Regions from separate parts of the Lysinibacillus sp. OL1 genome, predicted to be linked through region 2. Evidence: riboswitches for the same ligand, from Rfam matches in the RefSeq annotation. Region 2 holds a riboswitch; each other region holds the start of a gene.

Region 1 (10,307 bases), on a different contig from region 2:
GCAAGAAATTTTTGAGATGACCATTGATAAGCAGGATGTGCTGGTCATCAATGAACCGATTCGGATGGGCTTTTTCCAAGGCTATATTCAGGTGATTCATCCGTTAACTAGTTTTCAATCTCTCATGCATTATCTTTTGACAGCCATGCTGATTGCAGGGTTAGGAGCCTTAGTGTTATCTGGCTCTATTGGCTATTATCTAGCGAACTATTTAATGAAGCCACTACACGAATTGCGTGCATCCATGAAAACTGTGATGGATCAAGGATTTAAGGAGCCTATACAGCTAACCTATACATCACATGACGAAATTGGTGATTTACTGAAGATGTATAATGCCATGATGAATGAGCTGCAAATCTCATTTACCCAGCAGCAGCAATTTGTCGCCGATGCTTCTCATGAGCTGCGTACACCGATTCAAGCAATTGAAGGGCATCTTTCTCTTTTAAAAAGATGGGGCAAACATGATCCTGCCATATTAGAGGAATCTATTAATACCTCCTTAACAGAAATTGCTCGTATGCGCAAAATGATTGAGGAATTATTAGAACTTGCACGGCGTGAGGAAAAAGATGAAACAAGTGAGGCCAATGCATTAGTGGTCATCGAAGCAGTGATGGATGAGGTAAAGCTTGTTCATCCACAAGCGCGAATATCGCTGTCGAAACATGGTGAAATTGGTCCGTTATTTATCACCGAAAATGCACTAAGTCAAATCGTTCGTAATATAATAGAGAATGCCATTCGTTATTGTGAAAAAATTCCTGAGATACAAATTTCTATTTCTGTTGCTGGAAATTATGCATGTTTAGAAATTGCTGATAATGGTATAGGAATAGCACAAGACAATATTCCGTTTATCTTTGATCGTTTTTATCGAGTGGATGAAGCAAGAAATCGCCAAATTGGTGGAACAGGCTTAGGGCTTAGTATTTCGAAGATGTTACTTGAAAAATACAATGCCACAGTAGAAGTCAAGAGTGAGGTTAATATTGGAACCGTTTTCTCGCTGAAAATCCCGCTAAAATATTAAGAAAAATACACGCTTTATTTCATTATTCTATCCTTTGCGAAAAAAATTGCTTAATTTGCTAAAAAGAGTTGTATTTTTTGTGAAGAGTAGTAAGATTGAGATGGAAAAAACGTTCTTTAAAATATGGAAAAGTAGTGAGAAACATTCTTTTAAAGAACGGCTAAATATTATATAATTAATTGCAATTTAATTAATGGAACTGCCGAAAGGCAAAATTTGGAGGTCATTTTTCATGTCGAACAACGTTACAACTGTAAGTTCTCCATGGTCAGCTTTCTCTGGTCCTAACCTAGGATATGTGATGGAGCAATACGACTTATTCTTACAGTCTCCTGAAGAAGTAGAACCGGAGTTAGTTTCTTTATTCCAACAATTTGGTGCACCAGTAGTAGTAGAAGGTGAAGTAGCTGTAGCTAGTCATACAGCAGCGGCTCCTGCTGGCGATTACAAAAAAGTGTTAGCCGCTGTAAAACTAGCAGATGCAATTCGTTCACGCGGTCATTTAGCAGCAGATATCTATCCTCTGAAAAACCGTGAACTACAAACAGCTCAAATTGAAGAAAGCGCGTTCAACTTAAGCGCTGCAGATTTAGCTGAAATTCCTGCAGCAATCTTCTTCAAAGATGTGCCAGCAAACGTGAAAAATGGTAAGGATGCAATCGACTATTTAAAAGCTATTTATACAGATAAAGTAGCATTTGAATATGGTCACGTAGTAGCTACTGAAGAACGTGATTGGATTCAAGCGCAAATCGAATCAGGCTCATTCAAACAAGCATTATCTGCGGATGAGAAGAAAGCCTTATTAGATCGTTTAACTCGCGTTGAAAATTTCGAGAAATTTATTCATAAAACTTTTGTAGGACAAAAGCGTTTCTCTGGTGAGGGCTTAGATACGCAAATCGTTCTATTTGATGAAATTATTAAAACGGCAGAAGCAAAAAATGTGGAAAACGTACGTATTGGTATGGCACACCGTGGTCGCTTAAACGTTTTAACACACATTTTAAATAAACCTTATGACATGATGTTCTCTGATTTTGCACATGTTTCCAATGATTTATTTATGCCAGAGCATGGCCGCCTTGAAATTACAAAAGGTTGGACAGGTGATGTGAAATACCACATGGGTGCTTCTTACAACCGTGAATCCGGTATGAATGTGAAATTGGCTTACAACCCATCTCACTTAGAAGTGGGCAATCCAGTAGTACTTGGTGCTACTCGTGCAACACAAGATGATACATCTAAACCAGGGCAACCTATTTTTGACCGTACAAAGGGCTTAGGCATTCTTGTACACGGTGATGCTGCATTCCCAGGTCAAGGGATTGTAACAGAAGTGTTAAACTTCGCTAAAACAGAAGGCTTTACAACAGGTGGAACAATCCATATTATCGCAAACAATATGATTGGATTCACAACGGAACATTATGATTCTCGTTCTTCTGTGTATTCTTCTGACCCTGCAAAAGGCTATGAAGTACCAGTAATCCATGTCAACGCAGATAGCCCAGAGGCAGTAGTGCAAGTTGGACGTTTTGCGGCAAACTACCGTCAAACATTTGGCAAAGACATTATTGTGGACTTAGTAGGTTACCGTCGCCATGGTCATAATGAAACAGATGACCCAACAGTGACAAACCCAGAAACATACAAATTAGTGTCTAAACATGAAACAGTGCGTGCATTATATGGTGCACAATTAGTGGCAGAAGGTCTTGTAACTGCTGCTGATGTAGCTGCACTAGATACAGCTATCTATGCAGAAATGCAAGCAGCCTATGACCACGTCAAAGAAATGGCAGAAAAAGATGATCATCATCATTTAGAAATGCCAGAAGAATTAAAAGTAGAGTTCCCACAAATTGATACAGCAGTAGGTGCGGAACGTTTAGAAAAAATCAATGAAGAGCTTTTAGTGTTTGAAGAAAACTTTGAACCACAGAAAAAGCTTGGTAAAATCTTAGAAAAACGCCGTGATGCTTATGCGTCTGCAAAAGTTGACTGGGGTCATGCTGAAACTTTAGCGTATGCAACGATTATTCAAGATGGAACACCAGTACGCTTTACAGGTCAAGATGCACAACGTGGTACATTCTCTCAACGTCACTTAGTACTGCATGATAAAAACAATGGCAATGTCTTCACACCACTACACCATATTTCTGGTGCGAACGCATCCTTTACAGTACACAACTCTCCACTGACTGAAGCTGGGGTGGTAGGCTTTGAGTATGGTTACAACCTAGAAAATAGCCATGTACTAACAGTATGGGAAGCACAATTCGGTGACTTTGCGAATATGGCACAAGTGATGTTTGATAACTTTATTTCAGGGGCACGCTCAAAATGGGGTCAAAAATCTGGTCTAGTTATCCTTTTACCTCATGGTTATGAAGGTCAAGGTCCAGAGCACTCTTCAAGCCGTATGGAACGCTATTTACAAATGTCAGCTGAAAATAACTGGTTTGTAGCGAACTGTTCAAATGCAGGAAACTACTACCACTTATTACGCCGTCAAGCAGCATTATTAGGTACAGAAGGGGTACGTCCACTTGTAGTCGTATCACCAAAATCATTATTACGTCACCCATTAGCTGCGGCGAATGCTGAGCAATTAGCAAATGGTTCATTCCAAGAAGTGATTGAACAACCAGGCTTAGGGGCTAAACCAGAAGCTGTAGAGCGTATCGTTTTAGGTACAGGTAAAGTGATGATCGACTTAGCAGAGCGCGTGAAAGACGGCGAAGGCTTCGATCACCTACACATTATTCGTGTAGAACAACTTTACCCATTCCCAAAAGAGCAAGTAGCTGGTATCATTGCTAAGTATCCTAATGCAAAAGAGATTGTTTGGGTACAAGAAGAACCTAAAAACCAAGGCTCATGGAATTATGCATTAGAAACATTATATGAACTTTCAGAAGGTAAAAAACTTCGCTATGTAGGCCGTCCTGCAATGAGCTCAACTTCTGAAGGGGATGCAGATTCTCATAAAGCAGCACAAGCAGCTCTTATTGAAGAAGCGGTTGCTGAGCCAGTAAAGGTTAAATAATATATATCAATTTTTGAAACCGGGCTACTTGCCCTTAAGCAGTAGCCCTTCTATGTGCGTCATGCACGTTAATCAAAGGAGGAAATGAAAGTGGCTGAAATTAAAGTCCCTGAATTAGCAGAATCGATTACAGAAGGTAGTATCGCACAGTGGGTAAAAAAAGTGGGCGATCGCGTTGAAAAAGGTGAATTCATCGTTGAACTTGAAACAGATAAAGTAAACGCTGAGATCATTTCTGAAGAAGCAGGTGTATTAACACAAATTTTAGCTGAAGAAGGCGATACTGTACTAGTTGGTCAAGTTATCGCAGTAGTAGAAGCAGGCGAAGGCGCAGCAGCAGCTCCAGCAGCGGCAGCACCAACTGAGGCAGCACCTGCACCAGCAGCGCCACAAGCAGCACCTGCACCAGTTGCAGCAGCTCCAGCAGTAGAAGAAACTTCTGGTGAGCGTGTAGTTGCATCTCCAGCAGCACGTCGTCTTGCACGTGAAAAAGGTATTGACCTTGCAGCGGTATCTCCAGTAGATCCACAAGGACGTGTACGTGTACAAGATGTAGCAGCTCATGGTACAGCACCAGCTGTAGCACCAGCAGCAGCACCTACATCCGTAGCAACTTCAGGAGGCCCAGTAGTATTCACACCAGCAGCTAATTCTGACCGTGTAACAATTGAAAAAATGAGCCGTCGTCGCCAAACAATTGCAAAACGTTTATTAGAAGTTAAACAATCAACAGCAATGTTAACAACATTCAACGAAATTGACATGACAAACATCATGGCACTTCGTAAACGTAAACAAGAAGAGTTTGTAAAAGCAAACGACATCAAACTTGGTTTCATGTCATTCTTCACTAAAGCTGTTGTTGCAGCACTGAAAAAATACCCATACGTAAACGCTCAAATCTCTGGCGATGAAATTCATTTAAATAACTTCTTTGATATCGGTATTGCTGTATCGACTGAAGAAGGTTTAGTCGTACCAGTTGTACGCGATGCAAATAGCAAAAACTTTGCAGAAATCGAAAAAGATATTGCTAACTTAGCGACAAAAGCTCGTGATAAAAAATTAGGCTTAAATGACATGGCTGGTGGATCATTCACAATCACAAATGGTGGTGTATTCGGTTCATTAATGTCAACACCAATTATGAACGGTACGCAAGCTGGTATTTTAGGTATGCACTCAATTGTAAACCGTCCAGTTGCAGTAAATGGTGAAGTTCAAATCCGTCCAATGATGTATGTAGCACTTTCATACGATCACCGTATCATCGATGGTAAAGATTCTGTAGGATTCTTAAAAACAGTTAAAGAATTAATCGAAAATCCTGAAGATTTATTATTAAATTCATAATTCCATTAAACCCTGCGAACAATGTTCAGCAGGGTTTTTTGTATGACGAAAGGTATTGACCGATTCTATGCTTGAAAGAGTACGAATGTTACATCGTTTAGAGGAGCAAAGAAAGAAAAAAACGCAACTTTTCTCACATATAGAACATACTCTATAATAAATATTTGTTGTAATTTTCAGAAATATCAACAAAAGTTCAACGATTTAAAGTGGAAGCAGAACGCAAAATATCCTAATATTGTCATTAGTCAGAAAAATGTTAAAATCGTCTTGACGAACATATTAGTTTTATAGTAGTATCTAAATATCAATTAAATAAACAAACCTCACGAATTGTTACCAGTGAGGTAGAGGCGCGGTATTTATTAGTTCATTGTTGAGTAAAAGCAAGCGAAGACGCAATGAAGAAGGAAATATCGCCGAAGTATAAAAGGAGCTCGTACTTTTATACTGGGTCTGCAGTGAATAAGTGCAGGACTGTCCTAGTAAATGGATTTCCAGATTTACTAGGTTGTGCTATCTCGGAAACATGGAAATTATAGTGAGGATTTGGGCAACTGTCATAAAAGGTAAGACCTAAGTTCAATAAACTTAGGTCTTTTTTAGTACAGTTGTCTTATTTTTTTACAGAAAAGGGGAGTTTTTCATGAAAAGAAAATGGTTGTTAGTAATGATCTCTATCATGACGGCAATTGTGCTAGCTGCATGTGGCACAAGTGACAAAAAAGAGGGCGGTTCAAGTGATGCTGGAACTGACAAAGAAGAAGGTGGCGGTGAATTCCGAATTGGAATGGAGGCTGGCTACCCACCGTTCAACTGGACACAGCAAGACGATGCAAATGGCGCAGTGAAAATTGCGGATAATGCAGAGTATGCAGGTGGCTATGATGTACAAATGGCAAAGAAAATCGCTGAAGGTCTAGGCAAAGAGTTAGTCATTGTTAAAATGGAGTGGGACGGTTTAGTTCCAGCGCTACAATCAAACAAAATTGATGCAATTATTGCAGGTATGTCACCAACAGAAGAACGCAAGAAAACAATTGATTTTACAGAAAACTATTATACTTCTGATTTTGTTATGGTTATTAAAAAAGGTAGCAAATATGAAGGCGCAAAATCGATTCAAGACTTCTCAGGTGCTAAAATTACATCACAATTAAATACATCAAACTACACAGTTATCGATCAAATTAAAGGCGTAGAAAAGCAAACAGCAATGGAGAGCTTCCCAGCAATGCGTGTGGCGTTAGAAGCAGGTAAAATTGATGGCTATGTAGCTGAACGTCCAGAGGGCATTTCCGCTTCTGCTGCCAACGATAAATTCACATATGTAGCATTTGAAGAAGGCTTTGATACAGACCTATCAAATACTTCAATTGCTGTAGGCTTACGTAAAGATGACGCAAATCGTGAAAAAATCAATGAAATCCTAAAAGGCATTTCAGAAGATGATCGTCAAGCGATTATGGAAGAAGCTATTTCTCAACAACCCGCAGCACAATAATGACATGGCACGGACTAGCAATTAGTCCGTGCATGATCATTTCATCATTATCAAAATGAGAACCTCTCTACATAATGATAATGTCCTAGCGTGACAAATCATAGAATGGTAGAAAGAGCTAGGACACAAAAGAAATAAGCGAGCAAGATGACATTGTTAGGAGGAACATCATGAGTCTTGAATGGATACTTTCAATTATTGAAAACAACTGGCAAATGTTTTTACGAGGTGCGTATTATACGTTACTGATTTCGAGTATTAGTACAATTATTGGTGCATTTATCGGATTTTTCATCGGAATTATGCATACGATTCCAGTTCGTAAAAAAGGTGTGAAATTTTATAGCTTAAAGCTCATTAATTTTATACTAACATGCTATGTTGAATTTTTCCGTGGTACACCAATGATTGTACAAGCTATGGTTGTCTACTACGGATTAGATATCGCATTCGGTATCGATATGCACTTTATTACAGCAGGTATTTTAGTCGTTTCCCTCAATACTGGGGCATATATGGCAGAAATTGTTCGTGGCGGTATTGTATCCATTGATAATGGTCAATACGAGGCAGCATCAGCAATTGGCATGAATCACTTCCAAATTATGCTTCATGTTGTCTTACCACAAGTAGCGCGTAATGTTTTACCAGCGACAGGTAACCAATTAATCATGAATATTAAAGATACAGCCGTATTAAATGTCATTGGAGTAACGGAATTATTCTTCCAAACAAAATCAATTTCGGGTAACAACTTCCGTTATTTCGAATCATTCTTCGTTGCATGTGTTCTTTATTTCATCATGACATTTACCGCATCTCGCATCCTTCTGTATGTTGAAAAACGTCTAGATGGTCCTGATGCCTATCAAAAAGAACAAAAAGAAGCCGTATAGGGGGACGCACAAATGGCAGTCATTAAAATCGAGCATTTAAGTAAATCATTTGGACGTAACCAAGTGTTAAAAGATGTGAATTTCCAAGTGGAAAAAGGGGAGGTAGTTTGTTTAATTGGCTCCTCTGGCTCTGGTAAATCCACATTGCTTCGTTGCATAAATTTATTAGAAACGCCAAGTGGCGGTCAAATTATTTATAAAGGGGAAGACATCCTAGATGAAAAGCACAATATTCAAGAATATCGCACACATTTAGGCATGGTGTTCCAGCAGTTCAATTTATTTAACAACCACAATGTCATAAGTAATTGCACAGTGGGCCAAATCAAAGTGTTAAAACGTTCGAAAAAAGAAGCAGAAGAAACGGCGCTTAAATACTTGAAAATCGTTGGCATGGATCAATATGTGAATGCCAAGCCCCGTCAACTCTCAGGCGGACAAAAGCAGCGTGTGGCCATCGCTCGTGCCTTATCAATGAATCCTGATGTAATGCTATTCGATGAGCCAACATCCGCATTAGACCCAGAAATGGTGGGTGAGGTATTAAAGGTAATGCGTCAGCTAGCAAACGAGGGCAATACGATGCTCATCGTGACACATGAGATGGAATTTGCCAAAGAAGTAGCAGATCGTGTTGTCTTTATGGATAAAGGTGTAATTGTGGAAGAAGGCCCTCCAGCACAAGTATTAGTCAATCCACAACATGAACGTACGAAGGAATTTTTAAAGCGTACATTAAAATAAGCACAAAAAAGTGAGTCCAACCTGTTGGACTCACTTATTTTCTAGAATTCCATTCTGCATAAAGTACAAAGCAGATTGCGAATGCTACAGCAATGATAAAAAACCATTGCGGTACACCACCAAAACTCATCATAACACCTCAAATATTCATTTTTTTTGGATAGAATAGGTATAGTATTTCTTTTTTCTCCACAAAAGACCAAAAATATTATAAAATAAGCAATAGACATTAGCTTTTGCTAGTAAAGAGAGGTAGAGAGAATATGTTACATTTAAAATGGAAAGATGCGCCAACATTACGAACGGTTACTTGCAAACATACAAATGCATCGAAATACTTAGTATCAAACGTATTAACAGTAGGAAAAGAGTATGAAGTGAAAAATGAAACAGAAGAGTTCGTTTTTATCATCGACAACACAGGTAATGTCGGTGGCTACTATAAAGATTATTTTGAATAAAAACAAACAGGGTGGTTCAGAACATTTGCTGAGCCACCCATTTTTTTGTTAATCTCGCTGATAGCTGCTAGCACCCGCCACATCCTGTAGCTGTTGTTTCTCTTGTTCAGTTGCGGTATGCAGGGCAAAGACATCTTTAATTGCTGTTTGCAGCTCTTGCTGTGTTTCTTTAAACTTCGAAACTTGCTGTTCAAACGTGGGACTTGAGAAGCGATCATGAGCCCTTGATAATCGCTCCTCTAAACGTGCATAATGATGATCCATATGCATCGATAGCATCATCGCCAGTTGGTTTTTCCAGAGCGGAATCAAGGTAACGATAGAAAACTCAATTTTTTCAGCTAATGTTTGATTGGCCTGCTGAATCATACGAATTTGAGGAGCTGTTTGCAGAGCGACTTGCTGTGATACTTGTAAATCATAAATACGTTGATCGAGTCTTTCGATTTGAGCAGCAAAGTCATTTAATTGCTGGATCGCAAGTGGCTGTTTGGTAGCTTGGACACTCGTTATTTGTGCAGGTAGCTCTACCTCAATGGCTTGCTGCTTTTTCATTTGTCCTGCGGCAATCGCCGTTGCCAATTCCTCAAAAAATCCTCGATTATGGGCATAAAGCGCCTCTAAGTTTTCAACATCTTTTATCAGCTGAAGCTGTGCACGTTCTAGCTGAACGCCAATGCGCTCCACCTGTATACTAATACGTTCAAATTCTGTGAGTGTTTGCTTCACATTAGGCTCGGTTTTGCCAAAGATTTTTTTGAAAAAGGTTTGCTTTTTTGGTTCCAAAGCAGTCGGATCTACTCGATCTAACGTCTGCATTAAAGAATCCAGCATTTGACCAATTTTAGTGACATCCTTTTGCTTTACTTGAGCAAGCATGCGGTCGGCAAATTGAGACAGAGCTCGCTGTGAATCTTGCCCAAGGGACAGCAATGATTCAAAATCAGTCAAATCGATTTGACTGGCATACAGTAATGCACGACTTTGTGCAAGAGGCGATAGCGTTTCATAAGTCGCCATCGCCTCGTTTTGCGGAGTTGTTTCTAAATAGGATTGGACTAGTGGAGAAAGCCCTGGTATGGTATTTAGTTGAAATGCGTGTTCGTTTGCTGTCATTTATCATCGCCTCGCCAGTCCAATTGTTCTCTACGTCTAAGATTGGAACGATTTGCGAATTCAATCTCCATTTGCAGATGATCGATATCATTTGCAAGCGCATCCTTCAAATCAATTTGAATTGTGTCATTCAAATCAG
Region 2 (10,307 bases):
CAGCCCCCTGTAGTCTTTAATAAAGGCTTCAGCGCATCCTTCTGTTCATCATTAGTAACAGAATTAAAGAAAGATTGTAGCTCTTCTAAATCAAAACATAATTGACCCGTCCCGACTTCTAGTATCCAACCTTTTACACGCCATTTTGCTAGTGAAAGTTCTAAATTAGTTCGTGTGGTTATATAGATTCGTGCATTGGCTGGTAAATATTCAATAAGTCGATTGATAATTTGATGAATTTGAGGGTTGTGGATTTCTTGAAAATTATCAAAAACAATATGAATATTTTCTTTATATGTATTCAAATCGTTTAACAGTGTATCTATAATTATTTCAAAAGGTGGTGTTTCATCTAGTATATTGTTTAACTTTTGTTCTACATTCAATATGCTAAAAGATAATGTATGTATTAAGTACTTTAAAAATTTCACAGGATCATTGTCATTCTGATCGATAGTAAACCATGCTACCGATTCATCAATATGCTTCAACCACAGACTTAAAAGAGTCGTCTTTCCGTATCCTGCGGCTGACCGTATAATGGTTAGTTTCTTCATTCGATTGTTAGATAAAATAGAAAATAATTTCTTCCTCTCTAATACATTTGGCACTGTACGTGGAATTGTTACTTTTGATTTTACCCATACCATATCCATCACCCTGTCTCCCTTCTTCATTTCATTAGTTCTATAAATTTCGAATTTTTCCTGCAATTTAATTTTTCTACTCATTCACTTCATCCAAAAGAGCATACTTATTTTAGAAGGATAAAGCAAACTACTTCACTTTTTTTATTCCTAGCGTTAGAATACTAATATCTTATTTTCCTATAGGAAACTTTATTTCACTAATGATACTTTTTGAAACGAGGGAACAATATGGTTTACAAACGAGTCACAAAATCGTCTGCAGAGGCGGTTTTAGATGGAGATATAAAAGGTTGGCGAAGATTTTTGCCATTTTTAGGACCTGCTTTCATTGCAGCAGTCGCCTATATTGATCCTGGCAATTTTGCTACAAATATTACAGCAGGCTCTCAATACGGCTACCTGCTACTTTGGGTTATAGCCTTTTCTAATTTAATGGCCGTGTTAATTCAGTCCCTGTCTGCCAAACTTGGGATTGCCACAGGAAAAAATTTACCTGAAGTCGCACGCGAGCATTTTTCTAAAAAAACATCTATCTTTTTATGGATACAGGCGGAATTGGTCATCATTGCCACAGACCTCGCGGAATTTATCGGAGCAGCACTAGGGCTTTATTTACTTTTTAATATCCCAATGCTTCCCGCCGCATTGATTACAGCAGTGGGTTCATTCGCTATTTTAGAGTTGCAAAGAAGAGGATTTAGAGCCTTTGAAGCAGGTATTTCTGGCATGGTTTTAATTGTTGTATTGGCGTTTGCCTTCCAAACATTTTTAGCGCAGCCAGCATGGGGTGATGTAGCGATTGGCATGTTCACGCCACACTTTGAAGGTGTAGATTCACTATTATTAGCAACAGGTATTTTAGGTGCAACCGTTATGCCTCATGCTATTTACTTACATTCCTCTTTAACACAAAGCCGTATTATTGGTCGTAATGAAGAAGAAAAAAGACGCATTTTTCGATTTGAATTTATCGATATTATCATCGCTATGATTATTGCTGGTGCCATCAATATGAGCATGCTCATAATTGCCGCAGCAGTATTCCATACCCAAGGCGTTGTAGTTGAAGATTTAGATGTTGCCTACAATGGCTTAAAAGAGGCGCTCGGCCCAATGGCTGCCATTTCCTTTGGTCTTGGTTTACTTATTGCAGGGCTTGCTAGCTCCTCTGTAGGGACTTTAGCAGGTGATGTTGTCATGCAGGGCTTCATTCAAAGAAAAATACCTCTTTATTTACGTAGAGCGATTACCATGGTGCCACCACTTGCAATCATTGCCTCTGGTGTGAATGCTACCTATGCTCTCGTTCTTAGTCAGGTTGTTTTATCATTTGGTATTGCCTTTGCACTTGTCCCTCTGGTTATGTTTACAAGTAAACGAGACATCATGGGAAGCTTAGTTAATCACCGTATTACAACTGTTTTAGGTTGGTTTGTCGTAGTCATTGTTGTTACGTTAAATATTTACTTACTGTGGGAAACAATTTTTGGATAACAAAAAGCCAGGTACTCTATAGTAATGAGCACCTGGTATCTTTTTGATTAAACGTCCACCTTTTCGATATTTCTAATGGCTAAATAAGCAATACCAAGACCCACGATTGCTAAAGTAATTGGAATAATAATAATATCGTTTAAAGTAAAGTTACCTGAATTTGATGAAGTTACAGACACAATTATAATAGATGAAATGATAGTTGTCGGTATAGAGTATTTTCTCATCCCGAAATACAATGGGATTAAAGCTATACCTGAGGCAGCAATCGCATTCATCAATACAGAAGGTATTTGCTGGATAATTAAAGAACTTGATAGTACATCAGGAATTAATTCATATCGATCGCTTATGATACAAAAAATGGTTGTAATAAGAGCATTGGAGATAATGATCATACTGAAAGTAAATAGCATGACAATAGCAAGCTTTGCGACCATTAATTTCTTTCTACTTATAGGATACATAAAGGCTAATGTAATGGTTTTAAATTTATATTCTCCGATGATTAACTTAGCTATTAACGTAGAAGCAAAAATCATAAAAACTGCTCTTACAAATGAATCAATAACACTGAATGCAACCTCATAATTTTCAAGCCCTGGGTCTCCTTCAACTTTAGAAATAAATAAAATCATAAACAAGAAACCAAGAATAACAAAATTAGCGATAATGGCTCCTTTAACATATGAACCTAAATGAAATTTTTTCATTTCTAAACGCATTAAATTAAGCATGGACAACACCTCCATTGATTAGCTTTAAGAAATAATCCTCTAATGAACTTGTTTTTTTACTAATCTCTTCAATCTCAACGTTATGTTCAATTAATGCTCTAGATAGGCTTTTTTGGGATAGAGTTGAGTCGTATATACGTATCGTTTTATCATCCATTAGCTTAAAATTAGTAATGTTCAATTCGCTTTCAATAATAAACGCTGCCTTTTTCCCATCACTTACAATCACTTCGGTATAATTGACCTGATCACGATTAATAGTATCCATTGCTACCTCCGTGATGAGCCTCCCATTCTTAATAACACCTATTGTATCGACCAATTGTTCTATTTCAGCCAGAATATGACTAGAGATAATAATGGTTATACCGTACTCTTTACAAAGCATCTTGAAAAGCTCTCTTAACTCCTTTATCCCTACTGGGTCTAATCCATTAATTGGTTCGTCTAATATAAGTAACTCTGGCTTTGTAATAATGGCCCTTGCGATACCTAATCTCTGCTTCATTCCCAGAGAAAAATCTTTAACCTGCTTATTCTCTGTATTCGATAACTTTACTAAATTAAGAACATGTGCAATTTCTTTCTTATCATAATAACCCATGTATTCACAATGTAATTCCAGGGTCTCACTAGCCGTTAATTTTTCATAAAAAATAGGATATTCAATAATTGTCCCCATTCTTTTTAGTATTTCATAGGATTTATCCGTCAATTTCGTCCCCAAAATTTCTACATCCCCACTTGTAGGCTTCGTAAGATTAGTTAGCATCTTCATAACAGTCGTTTTACCCGCACCATTTGGACCTAAAAATCCATAAATTTCTCCCTTCTTAACGTTCATATTGACAGCAGAAACAACTTCCTTTCCATCGTACACTTTCGTAAGCTGATTTGTTTTTACAATGTATGTCATGTAATTCTCTCCCTCAATTGTGACTAGCTTCATTATAAAAAATGAAACTCTCTATTTTATTACTGCATTCTTACATATTTCTTAAGTAAAAAAGCCTGCAAAGCATTAAAGCTCTACAAGCATAATCGATTTAATACATCATTCGCTTTAACGAAATCGTAAAAATAGTTCTTTCATAGGGAATACTCGATAAACGGATGGAGCCATTCATTATTTCTACTAGTCTCTTTGTAATCGTTAGTCCCAAACCGCTACCTTGGAAAGATTTATTTCGAGAATCCTCAAGCGTATACATTCTTTCAAAAACGCGATCGATATGATATTCATCAATGCCCCTGCCACAATCCCACACATCAATATCAATATTGACTTCGTCATTTCTTATGGTAATTCCAATTACATTGCCATCTGCTCCATATGCAATAGCATTAGACAGTAGATTGTTTAACACTCTATTTAATGCTTCTTCATTACCAAGTGCATATATGGAGCTTTCTGGGATATCAATTTTAATATCTAATCCCAGTGAAGTAACCAAATCGTAAAAAGACAAAACATTTTTTCGGCATATTTCACTGACATTGATTTTAGTGATTGGATAATCTGTGTCCCCAGCCTCTAATTTTGCCAAGTCAAAAAATGTATGAATAATTTTTAATACTTCTAATGTTTTAGCATGTACACCCTTAAGTAAACGTTGCTGTTCCTCGTCACTAATCCCATTTTGAAGTTGAAGCATTTCAATATAGCCAAGTACAACGGTTAAAGGCGTTTTAAGATCATGTGAAATATTGGCCAACATCTTTTTCATGGAATTTTCCATTTTACGATGCGTAGCCTGAATTTTTTGATGTTGATCTAGCAAAGTATTCAGTGTAATAAGTAACTGTTGAATTTCTGAATTTGTAGTTGTTACTAGAATCTTTTCATACGTCTGTTCATTCACAATTACGTGTAGTTTTCGATGAATATATTGGATAGCACGTTCTTGTTCCTTCTTGATTTTCCATTGAAAAATAAGAATGCCGATTAGCAATACAATGATTAATAATAATAGAAATATCATATAGTTTTACCCTTCAAATTTATAGCCGATTCCCCATAGGGTTTTAATATATTGAGGATGTGACGGATCATCTTCTATTTTTTCACGTAGTCTTCTGATATGTACATTTATAATATTTTCATCTCCGTAATAGGCATCTTTCCATATCGTCTGATAAATTTGCTCTTTGGTAAAAACTCTGTGGCGATTTGTCACAAACAATTTTAAAATGGAAAATTCCTTTGATGTCAGCTTTATCTCTTGTCCGCTCTTTGTTATTGAAAAATTAACGATATCTATCTTTAAATTATCAATTTCTAGGACTTCTTGCTTTTGTTCAGCTTGACTAGAGTATTTCGTAGCTCTTCTGATAACAGCCTTTACACGTGCTGAAAATTCCAGCATAGAAAAGGGTTTAGCAATATAATCATCTGCCCCTAATCCTAAGCCCAATGCTTTATCAACATCACTGTCTTTTGCAGACATAATAATGATAGGAAGTGCTGCCTGCTCTCTAATAATCTTTAATACTTCCAATCCATTTAATTTAGGAATCATAATATCTAAGATGACTAAGTCAAAGGTTTTTTGCAAACAATTTTGTAATGCCTCTTCGCCATTAGTCACTGTTGTGACATGGAAACCTTCCATCGTTAAGTAATTAGAAACCATTTCACGAATGGCTTCATCGTCTTCTACAAGTAAAATATGCTTTTGCACTATGATGCACCTCTCCTATCAAAACCCAATTTCCATATGTATATTACATTACCATATTTATGATGTTTGATTAGTGATTTGTTTATGAGTGTTGAAAAAAGAGCTGCTCCATAAACCATCACTCTTTGGTTTATAGAACAGCTCTATTATCTAATCTTCAACTTTTAAATCACAATCTTTAAGTGGAAGCATTTTTGTTTTGTGCTTTATTTTATAGCCAAACCATAATGCTAAAAATAATGGAATCCCAATATACGAAACAAGGATACCGTACCAATCAATCTTATCGCCTGTAAAGGCTGTGTAATTTTGTCCAATGACTACAATCATACAAACTGTAAAAGCAAATAATGGTCCAAACGGAAATAATTTGGCTTTATAAGGTAATAACTTTGGATCTAAGCCCTGTGCATCAAACGCTCGGCGGAAACGATAATGACTAAACGCAATACCTAGCCATGCAATAAACCCAGACATTCCAGAAGCATTTAATAACCAGATATAAACCACTCCATCGCCAAAGAAGGATGCCAAAAATGCTAAACAGCCTACAGCTAATGTTGCCATAAGTGCATAAATCGGAATACCTCTACGACTTAGCTTTGCAAAAAATTTAGGTGCATGTCCATCCATAGCTAATTGCCATAACATACGAGAAGATGCATATAGTCCTGAATTTCCTGCTGAAAGCATAGCCGTTAAAATAATGGCATTCATTAATGAAGCAGCAAAGGCGATACCTAGGCGGTCAAACACTAGTGTAAACGGTGATACTGCGATATCTTCTGATAATAAACGTTCGTCTGTAAATGGAATTAACATCCCAATTGCACCAATCGCTAAAATATAAAACAAAAGAATACGCCAAAATACAGATTTAACAGCCTTCGGAATATTTTTACCAGGATCATCTGTTTCACCAGCTGTAATTCCTAGTAATTCTGTCCCTTGGAATGAAAATCCTGCAGCTAGGAAAATACCAAATGTAGCAAGGAAGCCACCATGGAATGGCCCATCACTAACAAAGAAATTAGTGAAACCTACAGGAGCCTGCCCACCTAAAATACCAAAAATCATTAGTAAGCTAATGATAATAAAAACAATAACCGTTGCTACTTTAATCATGGCAAACCAATATTCACTTTCACCATAACTTTTTACGGATAGTAAATTAAACGTCAGTACAACAGCAATAAATAATACTGTCCAAAGTGCTGATGAACTATCTGGGAACCAATATTTCATAATTAATGACACAGCAGCAATTTCGGCAGCAATGGTGATTGCCCAGTTATACCAATAGTTCCAGCCTAATGCAAAGCCCAAAGCAGGATCTACAAATTTCGTTGCATACGTACTAAATGAACCTGATGATGGCATATAGGCAGCCATTTCCCCTAAACTTGTCATTAAAAAATACACCATAATACCAATTAAAGCATAGGCAAGCAATGCTCCTCCAGGTCCTGCCTGAGCAATTGCTCCTCCACTGGCTAAAAATAGCCCCGTACCAATTGTACCGCCTAAAGAAATCATTGTAATATGACGGCTTTTTAATTCTTTTTTCAGCTTCGGTGCTTTATGTCCGAGCTGATTTACTTTTATTTCACTCACGATATAGCTTCCTTCCTATTTATGAGGCAAAAAAATGCCATCACATATACACTGTGATGGCTACATTAATCCTCAGTTTTTCCTACATGATAGCTCAACACGTTGTGCAAACGTGACAGTTCTGTTCCTTTCGGAGACAGCCCCAGCATGAGGTTTTCAAGTCCCCTCACACTTCGGCAATATTTCCTTTCAACTAATTTCATCAATGCTTGTCATTTCAATTAGCATACTTATAAATATCGCGACCTCTACCTCAATACAAACATGAGGCATATAATTATTAAATTTATGATGTTTATTATACTAACATAAGACCATAGACATTTCAATACAACCATAAATGTTCTGTATTTTATGAATCTTCTACTATTTTTAATAGTGTGATAAAGTGTTATAGTAGTTCAATTAGAATGATTATTATTAGGGGGGATTTTATTTTGACTACAAATGATCATTCCACTAGTTTTCCAAGTAAAAAAATTAGCTGGAAAGGAACAACCTTACTTTTAGTCTTTGGAGTTATCTTTATAGCCTCTACATTACGAATGCCACTAACTGTTGTTGGCCCAATTATATCCTTTATCCGTGAAGATCTTGGAATATCTAATGTATTGGCAGGCTTTCTAACAACGATACCATTGCTGGCTTTTGCTGTTATATCTCCATTTGCACCAGTTGTAGCACGCAAACTAGGGCTTGAGCTAACATTATTTTTATCAACTTTTCTCTTGGCCTTAGGAATTGTCCTACGTTCACTTGGTACTACAGAATTACTTCTATTGGGTACTGTGTTAATTGGCGTAGCCATTTCTTTTGGAAATGTACTAATTCCAGGATTATTGAAATTGAAATTTCCCTATCATGTGGGTTTATTAATGGCCTTTTTCACCATGTCCATGAATTTTACTGCAGGCCTTGGTGCTGGTATTAGCTATCCGATAGCTAATTCATGGTTAGGCTGGCAAGGTGCACTTTCCATTGCACTCATACTCGTTCTCATTACAATCTTAATTTGGATACCTCAACTAAAGTCAAATAAACCGGAACCAGTTACTACATCTAAAAAGACCAGTACACCTTTATGGAAATCACCTGTTACTTGGGCTGTCACAGGGGCAATGGGTTTACAATCTTTATTATTCTACACAACAGCAGCTTGGATACCTGAGATCTATATTGCTCAAGGTTTAGCCCCTGATAAAGCTGGCTGGATGTTTTCAATCATGCAATTCTCACAAGTACCAATGGCCTTAGCAGTGCCTATTATTGCCGGTAAAATGACTTCTCAACGCCCACTTGTATTGATGTTTACATCCTTCTATTTAGTAGGCTTTGTTGGGGTTGTCATGGAATGGACAAGTCTTGGGGTACTGTGGATGGTTCTTCTAGGGTTAGCAGGTGGTTCTTCATTTGCCCTAGCAATGATGTTCTTCACTCTCCGTACTCGTACTGCATTTGAAGCAGCAGATTTATCAGGCTTTGCACAATCTTTGGGTTATTTATTTGCCGCAATTGGTCCTATTCTTTTTGGCTACTTGCATGATTTATTTGGCGGCTGGAATATTGCGGGATGGCTCTTTGTCGTTGTAGCAATGTTACTCTTCTTTTGCTCAATGAGAGCCTCTAAGGATGAATATGTGCATTAAAATTAAATAAAGCAGGTGGATTAGATTCCTCCATCTGCTCTATTTCTATATAGTGTTTACACATTACTTAATTGTCGGGTTGCTGGAGTAATGTTAGCAATTCAGCAAGGCATTCTGATGCTTCATTATTACGAGCTGTTATAGTAGAAAAAATAGGAACAGCCTCTTGTAAAAGCCTATAACTATAATAGTAATAGCCTACAAAAGCTTGCTCCTCATAGCCCTTTGGCGTTTCTTTCTCCCACTCCTGTTCATCATTATCCTCATTTTCTATCCACAAATAGTTGACGTCTAATAGCTCCTGCATATTTTTAACAGTATTGACTGGCTCGAGATAATCCTTGGTAATAGCATGTGCCACAGCTAAATATAACTGTACCTCTTGTAAGGAGACAACCTCTAATTTTTTACTAGTAAGCTTTTTTAGCAGGACAAGCAAAACCCATGGTGTCACCTGCCACAGTGTACCTTGATGTTCAATTAATTCAGCTAGTTGTGTGTATTGCTCCTGTTCTATCAGCTTAGGAATGGCTGTACCTCTACCATAAGGTGTCGTCAATTGTCTCCATGGGATATTGGGAATTTGCTGATTTAACATAGTAAGCGCCCTCTCTCATCAAAAGTATTGAAAGTAAACAATTCCTTTACACTAATAGCATGGTTTTTGATAAAAATAATTTGGTGTATGATAAATATTTACATAGGGTTTATGGAATATATGCGTTGTGGCAGGGGAAAGTGGTGGGATTAACCATGTCCAGTTGCCTGTCACTTCTCTTCCTGTTGATTTTTCTGCCTCCTCAAACAATTTAAACTGCTGAGCTGCTGTATGATGATCAACAATGCTCACACCATCTTCTTTAAATGAGTGAAGAACAGCAATATTAAGTTCTACTAAAGCACGATCACGCCAAAGAGACGCATGTTTGGTTGTATCAAGATTAAAAATGTCTGCAATGGCAGGTAACATATTATAACGATCATGATCTGCTAAATTTCGTGCACCAATCTCTGTTCCCATATACCAGCCGTTAAATGGAGCTGCTTGAAAATCAATTCCAGCCATTTGAAAACGCATACTCGAAATAATGGGTACAGCATACCACTTCATTCCTAATTTCTCCACATCGATTGACTCTGGATGGCGGATTGAGACCTCTACTATATTTTCTTCAGGAATTACAAACATTTGAGGAGCACGATTATCCACCTGTATAACGAGTGGTAGTACATCAAAATCAGTTCCTTTACCTCTCCATCCTAACGACTCACACACTTTTGTAAATTTAATGGACTGTGAATCTCCAATAATGCCTGCATCTGTTTCATAGCCTGCATAACGAATTAGTTGATGATTCCAAATCCGTACTCTATCTGAAGCAAACACTGTTATAGTTGGACGAATTTTCCCATGATTTGTCGCATAATCAATATGTTCTAGTAATTTTTGAAAAATAGCCTTTTCATCTAAAACATCACGTGCAT
Region 3 (10,307 bases), on a different contig from region 2:
AGCAAAAGTTCTAAAAATCCGTGTACGCTCTTATTTTACGGGAACACATGAAGGGAAAACGCAAAGGCTTGTAGGTGAAATAGAAGATTTTGAGTATATTGTAACGTCATCAAATATTGAAGCACTTATTTTAGAGCTGAATCTCATCAAATTACATGATCCAAAATATAATGTCATGTTAACGGATGATAAGACCTATCCATATTTAAAAATTACGAATGAAAAACATCCTCGTCTGATTACGACACGGAAGGTAAAAAAGGATAAGGCAAAATATTTTGGTCCTTATCCGAATGCCTATGCAGCAAGTGAAACGAAAAAGCTATTGGATCGATTGTATCCGCTGCGCAAATGTGTACAATTACCTTCCAAGGTTTGCTTGTACTATCACATGGGTCAATGCTTAGCACCTTGTGTGAAGGAAATTGATGGTCAGGTTTATCAAGAAATGATTGAGGATATGACGAAGTTTCTAAATGGTGGTGTGGAGGCAGTCAAAAAAGAGCTTGAAGTTAAAATGCTAGCAGCTGCAGAAAACCTAGAATTTGAGCGAGCGAAGGAATTCCGAGACCAAATTGCCCATATTGATACGGTTATGCAGAAACAAAAAATAGTTTCAAGTGATACAACAAATCGAGATGTATTTGGCTATGCTGTTGAAAAAGGATGGATGTGTGTTCAGGTTTTCTTTGTGCGCCAAGGAAAGCTGATTGAGCGCGATGTCTCAATTTTCCCGATCTATCAAGATGCAGAGGAAGAATTTTTAACATTTGTTGGGCGCTTTTATGAAAAGCCAGAGCATATTAAGCCAAAAGAAATTTTTATTCCACAAGCCATTGATGCAGCTATCTTAACAGAATTATTAGAAATTAAAGTGCTCACACCGAAAAGAGGTCAAAAGAAGGAATTGGTTGAATTAGCTACCAAAAATGCTGAAATTGCTGTGGCAGCTAAATTCCAGCTAATAGAGCGCCAGGAAGAACGTACGATTGGTGCTTGTGAGGCACTTGGCAAAGCAATGGGTATTAGTACTCCTTTACGAATTGAAGCTTTTGATAATAGTCATATGCATGGAACGGATGCAGTGTCTGCTATGGTTGTTTTCATTGATGGGAAGCCTGCGAAAAAGGAGTACCGAAAATATAAAACGCGTACAGCAGCCAAGCATGATGATTACGGTGCAATGCAGGAGGTTATACGTCGTCGCTATATCCGTGTTTTAAAGGAAGGACTACCATTACCAGATTTAGTCTTAATTGATGGTGGTAAGGGACAAATGGAAGTAGCCCGTGAAGTACTAGAAGATGAGCTTGGTCTTGTTATACCGATTGCTGGTTTAGCCAAGGATGATAAGCATAATACATCTCAGCTCTTGTTCGGTGATCCACCAGAAGTGATTAGCTTAAAACGTACAAGTGATGGCTTTTATTTATTACAACGAATTCAAGACGAAGTCCATCGCTTTGCTATTACCTTCTTGCGTCAACAGCATGAGAAGCATGCCATTCAATCTGTATTAGATCATATTGAAGGGGTAGGACCAAAACGAAAGCAACAGCTTCTTAAACATTTCGGTTCAGTCAAAAAAATTCGAGAGGCGAGCGAGCTAGCATTACAGGAGGCTGGGATGCCCGCTAATTTAGCAAGCCAAATTTTTAGCTATTTTCAGCAACAATCATTGTCAAAGGAATAGGCATGTGCTATGGTTATAAATAACATTGTTTTCAATGTTATGGAGAGCCAACTGCGTGACTAGTTTGTTTACGCTAAGGCTTAATGAATTGAATACATTCACTTTAAAGTGATGATAGAGGTGCAAGATTCAAGAGTAACACAATGGAGGATGGACAAGTCCAGAGATATTGTGTGAAAGGGGAGCTTGCCGAAGTACAGTATTGTTGTTCCATTACTGTACTGGTTTTGCATTTAAGAAATGTAAGACTGTCGATTCTAAACGTTTCGGAGAGCTATCACACATGCGCAAGTTACGATTATTGTACATGTTATAGGCAGCTTTCACGTTATGTGGAGGCTGCCTTTTAGTTTTCTAGAAACGGTTTTACCCCCCATAATTTGGTGAAATACATGAACTGGAAGGGAGAACGAAAGAAATGGCTAAAGTCGTGATGAAGTTTGGAGGAGCTGCATTAGCTTCTACTGAACAAATCCAAGAGGCTGCTAGGAAAGCGATTGCTGAAAAGGACAAAGGATTGGATGTAGTAGTGGTCGTTGCAGCAATGGGACACACTGCGAAAGAGATGAAAATGATGGTACACCAACTAACTGACGATGTGTCGAAAAGAGAATTAGATGCAGTTTTGTCAACTGGCTCTCAATTATCTAGTGCTTTATTTGCCATTGCCTTGCAGGAAGCAGGCTATGAGGCTGTGTCTCTAACTGGATGGCAAGCTGGTATACATACGGATGGTATGTATCAACATGCTCGTATCGACTATATAGATATTAGTCGTATGGAAGAACATTTTGCACAGGGACAAATTGTGGTTATTGCTGGAGAACAAGGGATTGACGAAGTGCACAATATCACCACGCTTGGAAAAGGTGGAGCTGAAACAGCTGCTGTTGCACTTGCCATAGCGTTGGAAGCGGAGAGAGTAGATATGTATACAAATGTGGATGGTGTTTATACAGCAGATCCACGATATGTTCCCAATGCCCAAAAGCTTCAAGAAATTTCATATGATGAAATGTTGGAATTATCGAATTTAGGGTCTCATATCATACATCCTCGTGCGGTGGAGTTAGCGAAGAAATTTCAAATGCCTGTTATTATACGTTCAAGTTTAATAGAATCAGTAGGCACTTTATTGAAGGAGGAAGTGGAAATGGAAAAAAATTTAGTCGTTCGTGGTGTTGCATTTGAATCAGATATTATTCGTTTAACAGTAGGGTATGATGCTTTTTCCAATGCTTTATTAGCAGATATATTTACGGTTCTTGCAGAGAACCGTATTAATGTAGATATTATTGTCCAAGCCATTATTGATGGGTTGAAGCCAACTGTATCGTTTTCCATTTTAAAAGAGGAATTTGCGGAAGCATTACGTGTTTTAGAGGATAGTAAATTATCACTTGGATTTAGTTTTGCTGACTTCGAAATTGGACTAGCAAAAGTTTCTATTATTGGTTCAGGCATGGCTTCCAATCCAGGCGTTGCTGCTCGTATGTTTGATCGGTTACGTCGTGAAAATATCCCTGTAAAAATGGTTAGTACTTCTGAAATAAAAGTGTCCGTTGTTGTACCACAGGATGATATGATCCAAGCAGCTAATGCTCTCCATGATGAGTTTAATTTAGAGCAAGCACTTTACATATAATAATAGAAGAAACAGCATTTTATGTAATTGACCGAAATAAAAGGAAGAAAAAAGAAGGATTGTCATCCCATTCTTTACTGGGAAACAATCCTTTTTAATTATTCTGAGGGAATGGTATTCATAATACGTTCTTTAACGTCCCATTTGACTGTAAACATGACGTATTGTTGCTTTTCCCGTTTTTCATTATAGCATTCTGTTAGGTAGCCTTTAGCTAGTTGAATTTGCTCTGCTATAAATCCAGCTTCAAGTTTAAAGCTGCGCTGCTTTATTTGCAGAATTTCAGGGTCATTTGTCAACTGGAAAATACGTCCATCTTTTGATTCCTTTATGAGTTCTAATGTACCCCAGCAGGCATCTGCGAAAAATGCGATAAGTTCATCTTGACTTTTACATGGGAACTTGCGAGCAAGCTCTTTACCTGCCCAATATAGGACGTCATCTTCATGTTTACCAAGTATAGAAGATAGAATATGATCACGAATGATCTCATAGCCAAATGATGAGATTGTAGGAGATGGAGTGTTTAACATTGTTATCCTTCTTTCTTAGAATTTTCTTAAAATTTAACGGTAATAAAGTAATGATAGATTTTTCGAGAAAAAACGACGCATCATGTACTAGATTAGTTCTTTAATAAGCTCTATGAAAAACTCCGAGTTGCCTTGACGCTCGTAGCTCTTGAGAGTACAATAAACATGTCATAATATTGTACCATGATGAAATACACAGTCAATGAAGTATCATTTACAAAATGATGACTTCTTTTGTTGTGCTATTTTAAGTACTAAGGGGGGTAACAGTCTTGTCGAAAGATCGAGAGTTTTTATGGCGTCGCTTACATTCTCTACTTGGGATCATTCCAGTAGGTCTGTTTTTAACGATGCACCTGTTCATTAACTTTACAGCAACAGGCGGGGCAGAAAGTTACAACGATGCTACCGCAGTAATGGAAAAGATTCCATTCCTTATCCTAGTTGAATGGATTGTCATCTATATTCCATTAATGTTCCACGCATTCTATGGTGTCTACATTGCATTCACTGCTACACCAAACACTGGACGTTTCAGCACGTACCGTAACTGGATGTTCTCTTTACAACGTTTTACTGGTGTATTCTTAGTGATATTCATTGCATGGCATATTTTCCAAACTCGTATTCAAAAAGCACTTGGCACACACGTTGATTACGACATGATGGCGAATATTGTTGCTAATCCATTCATGCTTGGATTCTACATTGTTGGTATTTTATCAGCAACTTTCCACTTATCTAACGGTTTATGGGCATTCCTAGTAAGCTGGGGTATTACACAATCTCCTCAGTCTCAAAAGATCGCTACTTACGTAACAAACATTCTTTTCGTAATTCTAAGTGTAGTTGGTGTGGCTGCTATTTTAGCTTTCGTATAATTCAATAGAAGCTACGATAGAGCACATGCAATCATTGCAATTTTTTAAGAGGAGTGAGAAATAATCATGGCGAAAAGCAAAATAATTGTTGTCGGCGGTGGTCTTGCCGGTCTGATGGCAACGATTAAAGCAGCTGAAGTTGGTACTGAAGTTGATTTATTCTCATTAGTTCCTGTAAAACGCTCACACTCTGTTTGTGCGCAAGGCGGAATTAATGGTGCGGTAAATACTAAAGGTGAAGGGGATTCTCCATGGATCCACTTTGATGATACAGTATATGGTGGGGACTTCCTAGCGAACCAACCACCAGTAAAAGGTATGTGTGATGCAGCACCTGGCATTATCCACTTAATGGACCGTATGGGTGTTATGTTCAACCGTACACCAGAAGGGCTTTTAGATTTCCGTCGTTTTGGTGGTACTTTAATGCACCGTACAGCTTTCTCTGGTGCAACAACTGGTCAACAATTACTATATGCGCTAGATGAGCAAGTTCGTTCTCATGAAGTAGCTGGTTTAGTAAATAAATATGAACACTGGGAATTCCTTGGTGTTATTATCGATGAAGACGGCGTTTGTCGTGGTATCGTAGCGCAAGATATGCGTACAGAAGAAATTAAATCATTCCGTGCAGACGCTGTTATTATGGCGACTGGTGGCCCTGGTATTATCTTCGGTAAAACAACAAACTCTGTTATTAACACAGGTTCTGCTGCTTCTATCGTTTATCAACAAGGTGCTTCATATGCGAATGGTGAATTCATTCAAATTCACCCAACAGCGATTCCTGGAGATGACAAAAACCGTCTAATGTCAGAATCAGCTCGTGGTGAAGGTGGTCGTATTTGGACTTATAAAGACGGTAAACCTTGGTACTTCCTAGAAGAAAAATACCCAGCTTATGGTAACTTAGTACCACGTGATATTGCAACACGTGAAATTTTCGACGTTTGTGTAAACCAAAAACTTGGTATCAATGGCGAAAACATGGTATACCTAGATCTTTCACATAAAGATCCACATGAATTGGATGTTAAACTTGGTGGTATCATCGAAATCTACGAAAAATTCGTAGGGGATGACCCACGTAAATTACCAATGAAAATTTTCCCAGCAGTTCACTATTCAATGGGTGGATTATGGGTTGACTACAATCAAATGACTGAAATTCCTGGTCTATTTGCAGCAGGTGAATGTGATTACTCTCAACATGGTGCAAACCGTCTTGGTGCAAACTCATTATTATCTGCTATCTACGGTGGTATGGTTGCAGGACCAAACGCAGTAGACTATGTAAAACACCTTAAAAAGCATGCTGAAGATCTTCCACAAGAGATTTACGATGCTCGTGTAAAAGAGGAACAAGCGAAATGGGATGCTATCATGAAAATGGAAGGCACAGAAAACGCTTACTTACTGCATAAAGAGCTTGGTGAAATGATGACTGCTACAATGACTGTAGTACGTTACAATGATCAGCTTGAAGATACATTGAAAAAACTTGATGAGCTTACTGAGCGTTGGAACAACATCAACATCAATGATACGCAAAAATGGAGCAATCAAGGCGCACACTTTACACGTCAGCTTAAAAATATGTTAGTGCTTGCAAAAGTAATGACAAAAGGTGCACTATTACGTAATGAATCTCGTGGTGCACACTATAAACCTGATTTCCCTAACCGTGATGACGAGAACTTCTTAAAAACAACAATGGCGAAGTTTGACCCAGCTACTGGTAATCCAATCATCACGTACCAAGAAGTCGACGTTTCATTAATCCCACCACGTAAACGCGACTACTCTGCGAAAGGAGACTAAAAGTTATGCAAATCGCAGCAAATACTGGAAGAATGGTCAAAGTGGAAATCTTACGTCAAGATACACAAGGCGGCAATAGCTACTGGCAAAAATTCCAAGTGCCTTACCGTCATGGTATGAACGTAATTTCAATTTTAATGGAAATTCAAAAAAATCCTGTTACTGAAGATGGTGTAAACACATCACCAGTATCATGGGATATGAACTGTTTAGAAGAAGTTTGTGGTGCATGTTCAATGGTGATCAATGGCCGTCCGCGTCAATCATGTTCTACACTAGTAGACCAATTGACAGAGCCGATTAAATTGGAGCCAATGAAAACATTCCCTGTTATTCGTGACCTACAAGTTGACCGTGAACGTATGTTCAACGCGCTTAAAAAAGTTAAAGCATGGGTACCAATCGATGGTACGTATGATTTAGGTGAAGGTCCACGTATGCCAGAAGGTAAACGTCAATGGGCTTATGAACTATCTAAATGTATGACTTGTGGTGTATGTATGGAAGCATGTCCAAACGTGTCTGAAAAGGCTTCATTCATCGGACCAGCTCCATTATCACAAGTACGTCTTTTCAACACTCACCCAACTGGTGCTATGATTAAAGATGAACGTTTAAATGCGATTATGGGTGACGGTGGCCTTGCAAACTGTGGTAACTCTCAAAACTGTGTTGCTGCATGTCCAAAAGGTATTCCTTTAACAACATCCATCGCTTCATTAAACCGTGCAACTACAGTGCAAATGTTCCGTAACTTCTTCGGTTCTGACCACTACGTAGACTAATATACGGACAAGCTGAACTCCCTTACACGAAGTGTAAGGGAGTTTTTTAAAGTTATAGAAATGAAATTTATCAAGTGTTATTTACGTTTTTTCTATGATAATATAGTATTTTCTTTTATAATGAATATGTATTCATTTTGTTTGCCGTTGATTGATAAAAGACGGGCAATTACATGACAGGGGATGGTATATCATGAAGGCAAATTATATCGATAATTTTCAAGAGTGGGAAAAGGGTTTTTCATTTTTTAGTGAGGTACGAGTGCGATTTTCAGAAACAGACATGTATGGTCATATGAACAATACGATTAGCTTTACATATTTTGAGCAGGCAAGAATTGATTACTTCCGACATTTAGGAATTTTAATGCCCTCAGTTGGAGAAGAGAATGTGAAATCTATACCCATTGTAGCCGATTTACAATGTGATTATGTAAGGCAGGTTTTCTTTGATGATGTACTACGAATCTATACAAAAATCGCGCAAGTTGGGAATTCGTCGCTGGACATTCACTATCTAGCAAAAAATCAAAAGGACGAAATCTGTTTCACTGGTCGTGGCACAATTGTGCAAATGGATCCTCGTACAGGTAAAAGTGTGCCGATTTCAGAGGAAGAAAAAACAAAATTCATTCAGTTGGCCATTCTGCCTCACTAGTTCAATATATAAGTATATGTAAATTAAGTGAAATAGTAGGTTTTACTTTTTACGTAAAATTTATGAATGTAACAATGTAATTTTCGAAATTTTTAAGGAAACATGGAATAATCATGCAAATAGCCGTCACCGCTTCCTGCCCCTTAACATAAGTTACAATACGTGCGGGGGAGGAGGGTGTAACTGAATGAATGGCTCTCATCATCGTTCTCTTTTAACAAACCGAGAACGTGAAATATTTGCGCTTTTATTAGCTGAAAAAACAACGAGAGATATTGCAGAGCAGCTTGGTATTAGTGAAAAAACAGTGCGAAATCACATTTCCAATACAATTCAAAAGCTAGGTGTAACGAATCGATCTCAGGCGTTAATTGAGCTGTTACGCTTGGAAGAATTTAAATTAGACTAATGGACACTTGCTATTTCGTGAAAAAAACGACAAAATAGAACTATTCAACGTATTTTTAGGAGTGAAATAGTTATATGTCGGATGAAGTAACAAAGCACTCACCTGAAACCGTTGCAACGGTTGAAAAGGAATTACGCTATATAGCGGCCATCGTGAAGCAAAAGGGAAGAGAAATTGTTTCCGATTATGCGATTACGCCGCCACAATTTGTTGCATTACAGTGGTTAGAAGAGCTTGGTGATATTACAATTGGCGAATTATCAAACCGTTTATATTTAGCTTTTAGCACGACAACAGATTTAGTGGACCGAATGGAGAAAAATGAATTAGTCAAGCGTGTGCGTGATGAAAATGATCGCCGTGTCGTTGTCGTTCATCTTCTCGAAAAGGGCGAACGTATCATTCAAGAAGTAATTGAAAAAAGACAGCAATATTTGCAAGAGATGCTTGTTGGTTTTAATGAACAAGAAGTCGCGCAATTATCAAGCTATTTAGAAAAACTACATGTACACATGAAACAGGATTGAGGCGGAAAGTATGAATGCCCCGATAGGCGTTATTGACTCAGGAGTAGGCGGTTTAACCGTAGCAAAAGAAATCATGAAGCGATTGCCAAACGAAACGATTTATTATATTGGCGATACAGCAAGGTGTCCGTATGGTCCAAGAAGTCGTCAGGAAGTACGGAATTTTACTTGGCAAATGGCAAAAGCACTCGAAAAAATGAATGTTAAGATGCTCGTTATAGCTTGTAATACAGCGACTGCAGTAGCACTCGAAAGTTTACAAAGAAATATGCCTTTTCCAGTACTAGGTGTTATCAATGCTGGCGCACGTGCAGCTGTAAAAAAAACGAAGCGACATGAAGTCGTTGTGCTTGCAACAGAAGGAACAATTAAAAGTGGGGCGTATGAAGAAGCCTTATTGTCACTCAATACGTCAACACATATTATTCCACTAGCTTGTCCCACATTCGTACCACTTGTAGAAAGTGGCGAATATAAAGGTGACTTTGCAAATAATTTAATAGCAGAAGGCTTAAAGCCGTTGAAAAATCGACAATTTGATACGGTTATTTTAGGGTGTACACATTATCCTATTTTACAAAAACAAATTGAAGCTGTTGTCGGAGAAGATGTGAATGTTTTATCTTCTGCGGAGGAAACAGCAAAGGATGTACAGGAAATGTTAGCGTATAATGGCACTTTAGCAAATGCAAATGCGGTGCCTGCTCATAGATTTTTTGCAACTGGTTCTGTCCCAATTTTCCGTTCGATTGCTGAGAATTGGTTAGAGCAAGGTACTCTCGACATAAAACGTATCACATTAAAATAAAAAATCAGCTTAGCAACAGGCTAGGCTGATTTTTTACGTTTTTAGCATTGTACATAAGCCACCGAGTACTTTTTTGATGGCACAAATTATGATAAGATGAGGGCGCGAAAGTTTTTAGGAGGAACGAAATATATGACAAGATATGATGGTAGAAATGCAGATGGGCTACGACCTGTGAAAATAGATAGTGAGTATCTATTACACCCTGAAGGCTCCGTATTAATTCAAGTAGGCAATACAAAAGTAATTTGCACCGCAACGATTGAAGACAAGGTACCTGGTTTTCTACGTGGGCAAGGGAAAGGGTGGATTACAGCCGAGTATTCCATGCTGCCTCGTGCAACCGCTCAACGTACACCACGTGAATCCTCTCGTGGGAAAGTCAATGGTCGTACAATGGAGATACAGCGCTTGATTGGGCGTGCATTGCGTGCTGTAGTCGATTTAGAGGCGCTAGGCGAACGTACTGTATGGATTGACTGTGATGTCATTCAAGCGGATGGCGGTACTCGTACAGCATCCATTACGGGAGCATTTGTTGCCATGA

What was found. Region 2 has a riboswitch for lysine ahead of EW028_RS21805 (amino acid permease). Riboswitches for the same ligand answer to the same signal wherever they lie in the genome.
Positions count from the first base shown of each region.
Region 1: it holds a riboswitch for lysine, as region 2 does, so the genes downstream of both, EW028_RS06145 (transporter substrate-binding domain-containing protein) here and EW028_RS21805 (amino acid permease) in region 2, are expected to answer to the same signal.
Region 3: it holds a riboswitch for lysine, as region 2 does, so the genes downstream of both, EW028_RS14535 (aspartate kinase) here and EW028_RS21805 (amino acid permease) in region 2, are expected to answer to the same signal.

Region 1 is NZ_SJDS01000002.1:355,105-365,411, reverse strand. It holds gene EW028_RS06160 (HAMP domain-containing sensor histidine kinase) at 1-1,036, shown strand, start outside; gene EW028_RS06155 (2-oxoglutarate dehydrogenase E1 component) at 1,269-4,094, shown strand; gene odhB (2-oxoglutarate dehydrogenase complex dihydrolipoyllysine-residue succinyltransferase) at 4,185-5,447, shown strand; lysine riboswitch at 5,788-5,974, shown strand; gene EW028_RS06145 (transporter substrate-binding domain-containing protein) at 6,094-6,951, shown strand; gene EW028_RS06140 (amino acid ABC transporter permease) at 7,122-7,847, shown strand; gene EW028_RS06135 (amino acid ABC transporter ATP-binding protein) at 7,860-8,591, shown strand; gene EW028_RS06130 (DUF6501 family protein) at 8,855-9,052, shown strand; gene EW028_RS06125 (toxic anion resistance protein) at 9,101-10,168, opposite strand; gene EW028_RS06120 (5-bromo-4-chloroindolyl phosphate hydrolysis family protein) at 10,165-10,307, opposite strand, start outside.
Region 2 is NZ_SJDS01000017.1:1,713-12,019, reverse strand. It holds gene EW028_RS21835 (winged helix-turn-helix domain-containing protein) at 1-656, opposite strand, end outside; gene EW028_RS21830 (Nramp family divalent metal transporter) at 879-2,144, shown strand; gene EW028_RS21825 (ABC transporter permease) at 2,192-2,881, opposite strand; gene EW028_RS21820 (ABC transporter ATP-binding protein) at 2,874-3,797, opposite strand; gene EW028_RS21815 (sensor histidine kinase) at 3,928-4,863, opposite strand; gene EW028_RS21810 (response regulator transcription factor) at 4,870-5,562, opposite strand; gene EW028_RS21805 (amino acid permease) at 5,713-7,176, opposite strand; lysine riboswitch at 7,259-7,435, opposite strand; gene EW028_RS21800 (CynX/NimT family MFS transporter) at 7,614-8,822, shown strand; gene EW028_RS21795 (hypothetical protein) at 8,890-9,420, opposite strand; gene EW028_RS21790 (nitric oxide synthase oxygenase) at 9,472-10,307, opposite strand, start outside.
Region 3 is NZ_SJDS01000007.1:232,620-242,926, forward strand. It holds gene uvrC (excinuclease ABC subunit UvrC) at 1-1,693, shown strand, start outside; lysine riboswitch at 1,801-1,978, shown strand; gene EW028_RS14535 (aspartate kinase) at 2,112-3,338, shown strand; gene EW028_RS14540 (YslB family protein) at 3,437-3,871, opposite strand; gene EW028_RS14545 (succinate dehydrogenase cytochrome b558 subunit) at 4,144-4,752, shown strand; gene sdhA (succinate dehydrogenase flavoprotein subunit) at 4,819-6,573, shown strand; gene sdhB (succinate dehydrogenase iron-sulfur subunit) at 6,579-7,358, shown strand; gene EW028_RS14560 (acyl-CoA thioesterase) at 7,552-8,016, shown strand; gene EW028_RS14565 (helix-turn-helix domain-containing protein) at 8,204-8,425, shown strand; gene EW028_RS14570 (MarR family winged helix-turn-helix transcriptional regulator) at 8,500-8,952, shown strand; gene racE (glutamate racemase) at 8,963-9,760, shown strand; gene rph (ribonuclease PH) at 9,893-10,307, shown strand, end outside.